One region of the Rheinheimera sp. WS51 genome, then DNA from elsewhere that is predicted to be linked to it. Evidence: predicted binding sites of a transcription regulator. Region 1 holds the regulator's gene; each other region holds the start of a gene.

What was found. The regulator sigma-54, encoded in region 1, starts transcription at its own class of promoters, with help from an activator protein. The targets are predictions, from matches to a motif close to TGGCANGNTNCNTGCTT.
Region 2: the regulator sigma-54 is predicted to act here: its motif matches at 1,852-1,868, upstream of fliE (flagellar hook-basal body complex protein FliE).
Region 3: the regulator sigma-54 is predicted to act here: its motif matches at 1,860-1,876, upstream of ACRCA4_RS11310 (flagellar hook-length control protein FliK).

The regions. Positions count from the first base shown of each region.
Region 1 is NZ_JBOTRC010000001.1:75,287-78,572, forward strand. It holds gene ptsN (PTS IIA-like nitrogen regulatory protein PtsN) at 1-38, opposite strand, end outside; gene hpf (ribosome hibernation-promoting factor, HPF/YfiA family) at 46-333, opposite strand; gene ACRCA4_RS00420 (RNA polymerase factor sigma-54) at 357-1,838, opposite strand; gene lptB (LPS export ABC transporter ATP-binding protein) at 1,922-2,644, opposite strand; gene lptA (lipopolysaccharide transport periplasmic protein LptA) at 2,641-3,132, opposite strand; gene lptC (LPS export ABC transporter periplasmic protein LptC) at 3,122-3,286, opposite strand, start outside.
Region 2 is NZ_JBOTRC010000009.1:97,763-101,048, forward strand. It holds gene fliF (flagellar basal-body MS-ring/collar protein FliF) at 1-1,453, opposite strand, end outside; gene fliE (flagellar hook-basal body complex protein FliE) at 1,471-1,806, opposite strand; gene ACRCA4_RS11345 (sigma-54-dependent transcriptional regulator) at 2,046-3,286, opposite strand, start outside.
Region 3 is NZ_JBOTRC010000009.1:91,671-94,956, forward strand. It holds gene ACRCA4_RS11310 (flagellar hook-length control protein FliK) at 1-1,660, opposite strand, end outside; gene fliJ (flagellar export protein FliJ) at 1,897-2,358, opposite strand; gene fliI (flagellar protein export ATPase FliI) at 2,355-3,286, opposite strand, start outside.

The DNA.
Region 1 (3,286 bases):
GTGCAGTTCTCCGTGAGCATGGTGGTTAAATTTATCATAGATGCTTTAGTGTCGAGTTAACTTTTCTTTGTGTTTAATAACTTGTCGATCAAGTTTATCGATTAGCTGGTCAATGGCTGCATACATATTTTCATCATCAGCGACGGCGAATACTTCAGCACCACTTAAGTTAATCTTAGCTTCTGCTATTTGTTTTATTTTTTCGACAGTTAAAACAACATTTACGTTAGTAATATGCTCAAAATGCCGTGCTAATTTTGCGAACTTAGTGTCTACGTACTCTTTTAATGCAGTTGTGATTTCAACATGACGACCAGTAAGATTGATTTGCATAGGCTATTCCTTCTTTTAATTACTTATATTAAGGTCTTGCGCTGGTTTGACGGTGGAATATATAAAGACTCACGATACTTGGCTATAGTTCGCCTTGCAACGTTTATCCCTTGTTCTAGTAATATTTCGGCCATTTTGCTGTCACTTAGCGGTTTAGCCGGATTTTCCGCCGCCACTAATTTTTTAATAAAGGCACGAATAGCAGTGGATGAACATTCGCCGCCACTATCTGTACTCACATGACTAGAGAAAAAGAACTTAAGTTCAAATATTCCTCTTGGCGTATGCATGTACTTTTGGGTTGTTACTCTTGAAATAGTTGACTCATGCATGCCAACCATTTCTGCCACATCATTTAATACCATGGGTTTCATGGCTTCTTCGCCATGTTCAAAAAACGCCTGTTGCTGCTGCACTATACAGTTGGACACCTTTAACAGCGTTTCGTTTCTACTTTCTAAACTTTTTATAAACCATTTTGCTTCTTGTAAATGAGAACGAATAAATTGGCTGTCGTTGCTATTTTTTGCCGTTCTCGACATAGCCGCATAGTGTTGATTAACTCGTATTTTCGGCATAGTCTCAGTGTTTAACTCAACCTGCCAACGGCCTTTAACTTTTTTTACACTAACATCTGGAATAACATATTGTTGCTCCTGCCTAATCACATCAGCACCAGGGCGAGGATTTAAGCTTTGTATCAATTGCATAACTTGTTTTAGCTCATCTTCTTTGAGTCTAGTCACTCTCATCAAAGAACGGAAGTCCCGATTAGCTAAATAATCAGAATGTTCTAATAAAATCGACTGGGCTTGGGCTAAAAAGGCTGTTTCTTGCGGAAATTGACGTAATTGGACTAATAAGCATTCTTGAATTGTGCGGGCGCCAACGCCAATAGGATCAAATAGTTGGATCCGCTTTATCACCGCTTCTACTTCATCAGCTTCAACATCAGGTAAGTCTAGTGATTGCAGTATTTCTTCACAGCTAATAGTCAATAGGCCAGTTTCATCTATTGCTTCAATAATCACTTCTGCAATAATTAAATCGACTTGAGAAAAGGGCGTTAATTGCATTTGCCAACGTAAATAATCTTGCAGACTTTGGCTTGTCTCTCCTTGATATGCGGTATCGTCATCACTGTTGCTACTGCTTCCAGAACTAACCGGTGTTGCACTAACGAGGTCGTCCCAGTCATTATCTAATGGCAGATCTTCTTGAATATTATTGTCGGTTAATGCTTCACTGGCGTCAGTTTCGCTGATATCTGTTTTTGAGTCATTCTCGGGTGTTGAGTCATCTGTTTTTTGACTATTTTGTTGTAATGATTCTTCCTTTTGTGAAGTGTAGTCGTCTTCAGCTTCTAGTAAAGGATTGGCATCAAGCGCTTCTTGAATCTCTTGCTGTAATTCAATAGTAGACAGTTGCAATAAGCGAATAGCTTGCTGCAACTGGGGTGTCATGGTCAGCTGTTGTCCTAAGCGAAGTTGCAAAGATGGCTTCATGTACTTCTACTGTTCTCCTGAAACACAAATGACTAACGGATTAGCTTTATATAAAGCTACTATACCTAAATTATATATTTAAACTATAGTCTGAATTGCTCGCCTAGGTATACATCTCTTACTTTTTGGTCTGCTAATACTTGTTGTGGTGCACCTGACGCGATTAATTCGCCATGACTTACTATATAAGCCACTTCACACACATCCAGTGTTTCGCGTACATTATGATCGGTAATTAATACGCCAATCCCTCGCTGGCCTAGATGTTGAATAATTTTCTTTATATCTAATACAGATATAGGATCAACGCCTGCAAAAGGTTCGTCTAAAAGTATAAATGCAGGCTCAGCGGCTAAGGCTCTTGCTATTTCAACACGGCGGCGTTCACCACCGGATAAACTCATGCCTAAGCTATGTTTAATATGGCCGATATGAAACTCTTCTAATAAGTTATCGGCTATTTCTTCACGTTCTGCACGGCTAAGTGATTTACGTGTTTGTAAAATTGCCATTAAGTTATCGTACACACTAAGCTTGCGAAATATAGAGCTTTCTTGCGGTAAGTAACCAATACCTTTTCGCGCTCTAGCATGAATAGGTTCAAAGGTCATATCTTGATCATTCAGGGTAATGCTGCCCTTATCAGAAGGCACTAGGCCAACGATCATATAGAATGTTGTTGTTTTACCGGCACCATTAGGGCCAAGCAAACCAACTATTTGGCCAGCATTAACTTCTAAACTAACGTCTTTAACAACTTGTCTGCCTTTGTAACTCTTAGCCAAATGCGCTGCCACTAATTTCATGGGTTATCATTTCCCTCAGGTGTAAAAATGGTTGTAACACGCTTGGTCTTATTACTATCTGCACTTAATTGTTGTTTTTCAACGTTATAACGAATAATAGATGCTTTTACTATGCTGCCACTTTGGGCTAGTTCGGCGTCGCCACTGAGGGTTAAGGTACGACTAGAAGGCTCATAACGCATTTGATTCGCTTTAGCGGTGACTAACTTACCGCCTTCCATCATTTGGGAATAATGTACTGGCCGTCCACTGGCAATATAGATTTCTTTGCCTTTACCCGCACTGGCATTGATTTCTAATTGATCGGCTTTCATCTTCATTGAGCCTTGGCTAATAATGACATTATTATGGTAAGTCAGTACATTTTCTTTGATCGAAGATAAGTTATCTGCATCAATCTGAATTTGTTGCTTATAATCTGGCTCGGCAGCATTAGTACTTAATGCCACTAATAGTAAAGCTGTTGCCGATAAATAATTAGCCTTCATTTTGGTATACCGTTTTATTATGTTGCAGTAAATGTAAGGTCTTTTGGGTTAAGTCTGCCTGAATACCCACACCTTCAATATAGAAACCTTTGCCCTGAACACGTACCGCTTGGTTGTTTTGTAAACGGTTATCAGGAAATAACATTTCTAGTGT
Region 2 (3,286 bases), on a different contig from region 1:
TGTCATCTGGGTAGATCAGTTTCTTCAACATAGGACGCACGATAAAGAGTAAAAGTACGATAACAATAATTCCGCCAATAATCAGTCTCACTAAGCGAGTAAACCACTCTTGAGTATAAAAACTTGGCTGCTCAATATCTAAAATGTCATCTTTGATGAAAGGTACAGAAATAACTTCAACTATATCTCCACGCTGAACATCAAAACCAATACCACCTTGCAGTAAACGGCGAATATTCATTAAGTCGGCTTGGCTGCGCGGCTCAGGTGTTACACCATCTGCTCCTATTTTATAGTCAACAGCAACTGAAACACTTAACCGGCGAATCACACCACTTTGCTGAGTTGTATGACTAATAGTGGTATCTAATTCATAATTACGCGTAGCTTCTTTATGGCTGCGACCTGGAATAATTTGTTGTTTGCTACTACTTGTAGCTTGTTCAGGGATAGTAGAATCCAGCGGCGGCTGATTAGATAAGGCACCAGGAATACCACCGCTGACACTACCTACATTATTTTCTTCAACCGTCATTTCACTACGTACAGCGGGTAAATCTGGGTTATAGCGTTTTTGAGTTTGCTCTGTGGCGGTAAAGTCCATATGTAAATCAACTTCTGCGGTGTAATTACCATACCCCAGAACAGGCATTAGAATAGAGTCAACTTTCTGTCTATATTCCTCTTCACGAGTACGCTGTAATTCATATTCTCTGCGCGTTCTTGCCGCTGAAGCATCTTGCGAGCCACTGTTTAATAAACGGCCACTTTGGTCTGTTACGGTAACTCGTGTTGGCTCTAATCCTTGTACCGCTGAGGCCACAATATCCACAATGGCATCAACTTCACTATCGCGTATAACAGTACCGCCTCTAGCAGTAACAAGCACGGTAGCTGAAGGCATTTTTTGCTTTCTAGCAAAAACGTTTTCTTTCGGAATAGCTAATAACACCCGAGCACGCGATACACTTTGCAGCTCTTCAATAGTACGAGCCAGTTGTTGCTCACGGCTATGCTTTAAACGCTCGGTTTCTAAGCGCTGACTTACGCCAAAGCCACTGTCTTTTAATAAAAATTCAGTCCCCGTTGAAGACTCTTTAGTTAAGCCGGCACGAGACATAGATAATTTAACTTTTTGAAATTGATCTTCAGGCACTAAAATAACATTGCCTTGCAACTCATAACTGATATTTTGCGAGTCTAAATGATCAAGTGTTTGAATAAGTTCTTCGGTAGCATAGGTGCCAAGAGGACGCAACTCGGGCTGCCTGGCCCATAACACAATTAAAATGGCAATGGCTAAGCAGATAGTTAACGCAATAACCATGGTAATCTGACGGATTAAATCAGTACCCGCTAAAGAGCCAAGTAAGCTAGTTTTTTGTTCTTGTTGCTCATCACTGGCGTAGTCATTACCGCTTAATGCCAGTTCGGTTGATTGATTATCAGCCACGTCTATTTACTCCTGACCTATACCGGCATCGACATAATTTCTTTGTACGATTCTACCAGTTTATTACGAACTTGCACTGTTGCCTCAAATGCTAATGACGACTTTTGGCTAGCAATCATCACTTGAGCTAAAGATACGTTAGGGTCGCCCATTTCAAGTGCGCCTCGTAACTTGCCTGTTTCTTGTGCTAAATCATTAACGTTGCCTAAAGCTTGGGTCAGCATTTGGCTAAAATCAGTTTGGCTTGGGTTAACTTCAGCAGTATTTTTTACTTTAAGCTCGGTGCCAACTGCGCGAGCTTGCACTGCCATAGACTGCATTTCGGCATATAAATTTTGGCCTTTGATATTCATCGCGTCACCTGTCAAAAAATTGCTGCTTAACTAATATAGTTATATAAGCATTAAATATGCCAACTTTAATGCATTGAAATAATTAGAAAAGTTTAAATTAAATGCAGCTATCCAGTAGATAAAGCCAGAATAAAGCAAACCTATTCTAGGCTTAATTGATCTTGAACTTGGTTTCTAGATAGGGAAAGAAAGCGGACAGCGTCTTAGCTGCCCGTTGTAATTAAACATAACCGACTTATTTACACCGGAATATCAATACCATATTCACGCATACGAGCTAATTTATAACGCAAGGTACGATCGCTAATACCCAGCTTTTCGGCGACCTCTTTACGTTTATTTGCGCAGGCTTTCATGGTTGCCAAAATAATACGGTGTTCTTGATCATGCACACTGGTTTTAAAGTCTATCTCTGGCTCCGATGTGCTTGCAGGCAATGATGGCTGCACTAAATGAGTATCGCTGCTAGCTAAATGGCTATTTGTTATTTCGCCGGTCTTTTGTGTCAACGATGGCATTGGAATACTTTGGCTACATTCCAGCATAATATCTTCAGCTTGAATATTATCTTGGTTAGAAATTATTAGGGCACGCTGGATAACATTATCTAACTCTCGTACATTACCCGGCCAGCTATACTGCCGTAACCGCAATGCGGCCTCAGCACTTAATTTAGCAATAGCCCGCCCTTCATTGCGACAATACTTATCAATAAAGTACTCGGCTAGCGGCACTATATCTTCAGGCCGCTCGGCTAATGCCGGCCACGTTAAAGGAAACACATTTAAGCGATAAAATAAATCTTCACGAAACACACCTTCAGCTACTGCTTGTTTTAAATTACGGTTGCTTGTTGCTAACACACGCACATCTAATTTAATTGTTTTACGCCCGCCCAACCGTTCAACTTCACGCTCTTGTAAAACCCTTAATAATTTAGCTTGCAGGTTTAAATCCATTTCTGTTATTTCATCTAACAAAATAGTGCCGTGTTGTGCCTGCTCAAATTTACCAGGACAAGCGGCTATGGCACCGGTAAAGGCACCTTTTTCATAACCAAACAGCGTAGATTCCAGCATATTTTCTGGAATAGCAGCGCAGTTAATAGCAACAAAAGGCCCTTGATTACGCTCCGACAACTGGTGAATATAGCGAGCTAACACCTCTTTACCTGAGCCACTAGGCCCTAAAATCATAACGTTGGCATCGGTACGTGCCACTTTGCCACATAAAGTAAGTAACTGCTTACTACTTTCTGCTGCAACAATAGGCTCGATGGTAGAAGCATCTTCTGAACTAACATAACGACTTACCGTATTTACTAATACTTCGGGCGAAAAAGGTTTCGCTAAATAATCTATAGCCCCTAAGCGTATAGCTTCAACAGCCGCTTGCACTGTGGCATAGGCTGTCATCATTAATACCGGAACTTGCGGATAATGCTCACGAACCGTTTTTAGTAAGGTTAAGCCCGATGCAC
Region 3 (3,286 bases), on a different contig from region 1:
CCTCACTTAATTGAATACCCTGTTGTTGGAGCATTTCACGTAAACGCGGTAATTGTTGTTCTATTAGCTCTTTAGCTTGCTGTTGTTGCACGGTAAATTGCACAGTAGCTTGTTCTTGTTGCATATCAATTTTGATTTGCATCATGCCTAGCCCTGCGGGATCAAGCCTAATTTCTGCTTTTTGGATCTGCTGGCTTAGCATCATACTTACTTGCTGACGCATATGCCCTGCAGCATCTTGCTTCATTAGGTTAATGCTTTGCTTTAACTGTTCAGTATGAGAAGCCACCTGGCTAGCATTATTTGCGGCTGTAGCTAAACGTGATTCCACCGCGCTTGCTTGTGTATTTGTGACACTACTTGCTAAAGTTGCTGCAAAGCTACTTTCTTGACGGGAGGCGCCCGTAGACGACGCTGTCAATTTCTCGGCTAACTGCGCACTAACCTCTGATTGTTTTGCCGATGAAGTCATTTTATCTGTATCAACTTTATCTGCTAAAGATGCTTTAGACTTAGCTGGCGTTTTATCATCTACTTTAGTCTGCTCTTTATTAGCAGCTGTGGCTAAACTAATATTGCCTTGACTAAATATCGGTTTTACCGGAATACCTATTTCAGGATCAGGCCTACCACCAATATCAATAGTTATAGGCCCATCGCGCTGGATAGGTTGGGTACCGGATCTAATAAGGCCATGGCTTGGCTGATTAAGTAAATCTAATTTAGGCGATGTTTCATCAGTAGTGCCAACCGGGTTTCCTTCCATCACTGGCGGTCTGGTTGTTTTATCTTGCTTTTTATCAGGGGCTTCTGGTAGCTCTAATTCAGGTTTAGTTTTATCCGTATTGCCAACCGGGTTTCCTTCCATCACTGGCGGTCTGGTTGTTTTATCTTGCTTTTTATCAGGGCCATCTGGTAGCACTAATTCAGGTTTAGTTTCATCAGTAATGCGAACCGGACTGCCTTCCATCACTGGCGGTCTAGTTGTTTTGTCTTGTTTTTTATCAGGGCCATCTGGTAGCACTAATTCAGGTTTAGTTTCATCAGTAATGCGAACCGGACTGCCTTCCATCACTGGCGGTCTAGTTGTTTTGTCTTGTTTTTTATCAGGGCCATTTGGTAGCACTAATTCAGGTTTGGTTTCATCAGTAATGCGAACCGGATTTCCTTCCACCACGGGTGGTTTTACCGTTTTCGATGGCAGTTGTTCTGTAGCATCTGGTAAAGTTAACTTAGGTTCTGCATCAGGATCATCAGTTACTAGCACAGGACCTGTGGTAATTGGCGCCTTAGTATCAGTCAATTTTATGTCGCTTGTTTCAGCCGTTAATTCAGCTTCAGTACTTTTTTTAGTAAAAGCAATTTGTTGTAATAAATTATTAGCTAATAAGCCATTGCCAGTGTTTTCTACTGTAACTAGGCTAACAGCAGGATCATTTTTTGCCAGTGCTAAACTGATTTCAGACAAATTGCCGACACCGGCAGGAAGTTGCCGCAATTGCTGGCCTGAGTTTTGACTATGCTCTTGGGTTAAAGCGTGGTCTAAACTAGCACCAAAAGCATCTGACGTGCTAGTTTCAGCTTGCGCTAATCCTGTACGCAGCGAACTATCTACACTGCCTATACTACTTAAAACCGTTGAAACTGGCTGACCAGACATACTCATCTCCTGCTACTTAGCGCATTTGATACGACACTTAACGCCTAACTAGCTCATTAAAAAGCTAACATAAACAAAGCACATCAAAGCAAACAGTTTAACAATGGCTTTATCAGGCATAACCAAAGGCACCAATAAAATATATTTATGTTGTGCTAATCACTTTAAAAAGCTAATTAGCAGCATGTAGAATAAATACATACAAATTTCAGGCCAGTTTGTTATTTATTAGGCTTTTATAATTCTTCTGCTTTTTCTGCAGCTAAACGGCGCATAAAAATTTGCCCTGCATACTCATCAGCGTTTTTCTGCTCTTGCTTCATTTGTGCATGTAAAGCCGCGGTTTGTTCGCGCTCTACTAAATACTCAAGTGCTTTACGTTTTTTTTGCATAGCTAACCATGCCTGTTTGCGCTGTTCAGCCACTTGTCTGGCTTGCTGCACGGCTTTAGCTTGTTGCATTAAGGCTTGATCTAGCTTGCCTATAAAGTTAACAAACTGATTATATTGGCGACTTTGTAAGCCAGAGCTACCTTGTTGCTGACTTTGTTGAATATATTCAGTTCTATAATCAGCTAACCCCTGATATTTTTGCTCGGCTTGCTGGTAAAACTGCTGGGCATTAATAAACTGCGCTTGCAGCTTTTCCTCACGCTGTTGTTGCACTTTAATTAGCATAGCAAAACGATGATTTATCATTGTTTATGCCCCTGAGGTAACGGCGCTAGCTGATTAAGCTGCTGTAAACTTTCGTCATAAGCAATAACTTCTGTCATCCCTTGTTGCAAAAATTGCTTAATATTCGGCATCATGGCAATGGCTTTGTCTAGCTGAGGATCACTGCCTCGGACATAAGCGCCTATAGAGATTAAATCTTTGCTTTGTTGATAACTGGCATAAAGTTGTTTAATAGCACGAGCTTGGTTCTGATGCTCCATGCTGGTTACCGCTGGCATTACCCGGCTAATAGACTTTTCAATATCTACTGCAGGAAAATGGCCTGAGTCGGCCAGGTGACGAGATAGCACTATATGGCCATCTAAAATAGCCCGCGATGCATCGGCGATAGGATCTTGTAGATCATCACCTTCAGATAGTACCGTATAAAATGCCGTTATCGAGCCTTGACTACCCGAGCCATTACCTGCTCGTTCAACTAAAGCCGGTAACTTGGCAAAAACAGAAGGGGGATAGCCTTTTGTTGCTGGCGGCTCACCTACCGCTAATGCAATTTCACGCTGCGCCTGAGCATAGCGAGTGATTGAATCAATTAATAACAACACATCCATGCCTTGATCACGAAAATATTCCGCAACCTGAACCGCCGTTTCACAGCCTTTTAAGCGCATTAAAGGCGATACATCTGCAGGAGCAGCAATAACAACAGAGCGAGCTTTACCTTCTTCACCAAGAATTTCATCAATAAACTCTTTTACTTCTCGGCCCCGCTCGCCTACTAAGCCAACTACGATAACATCTGCCGCAGTACCACGTGTCATCATACCCAGAAGCACACTTTTACCCACACCCGAGCCAGCAAATAAGCCCATACGCTGACCTTTCCCTACGGTAATAATACTATTAATTGCACGCACGCCAACATCTAGCGGCAGCTTAATAGGGCGTC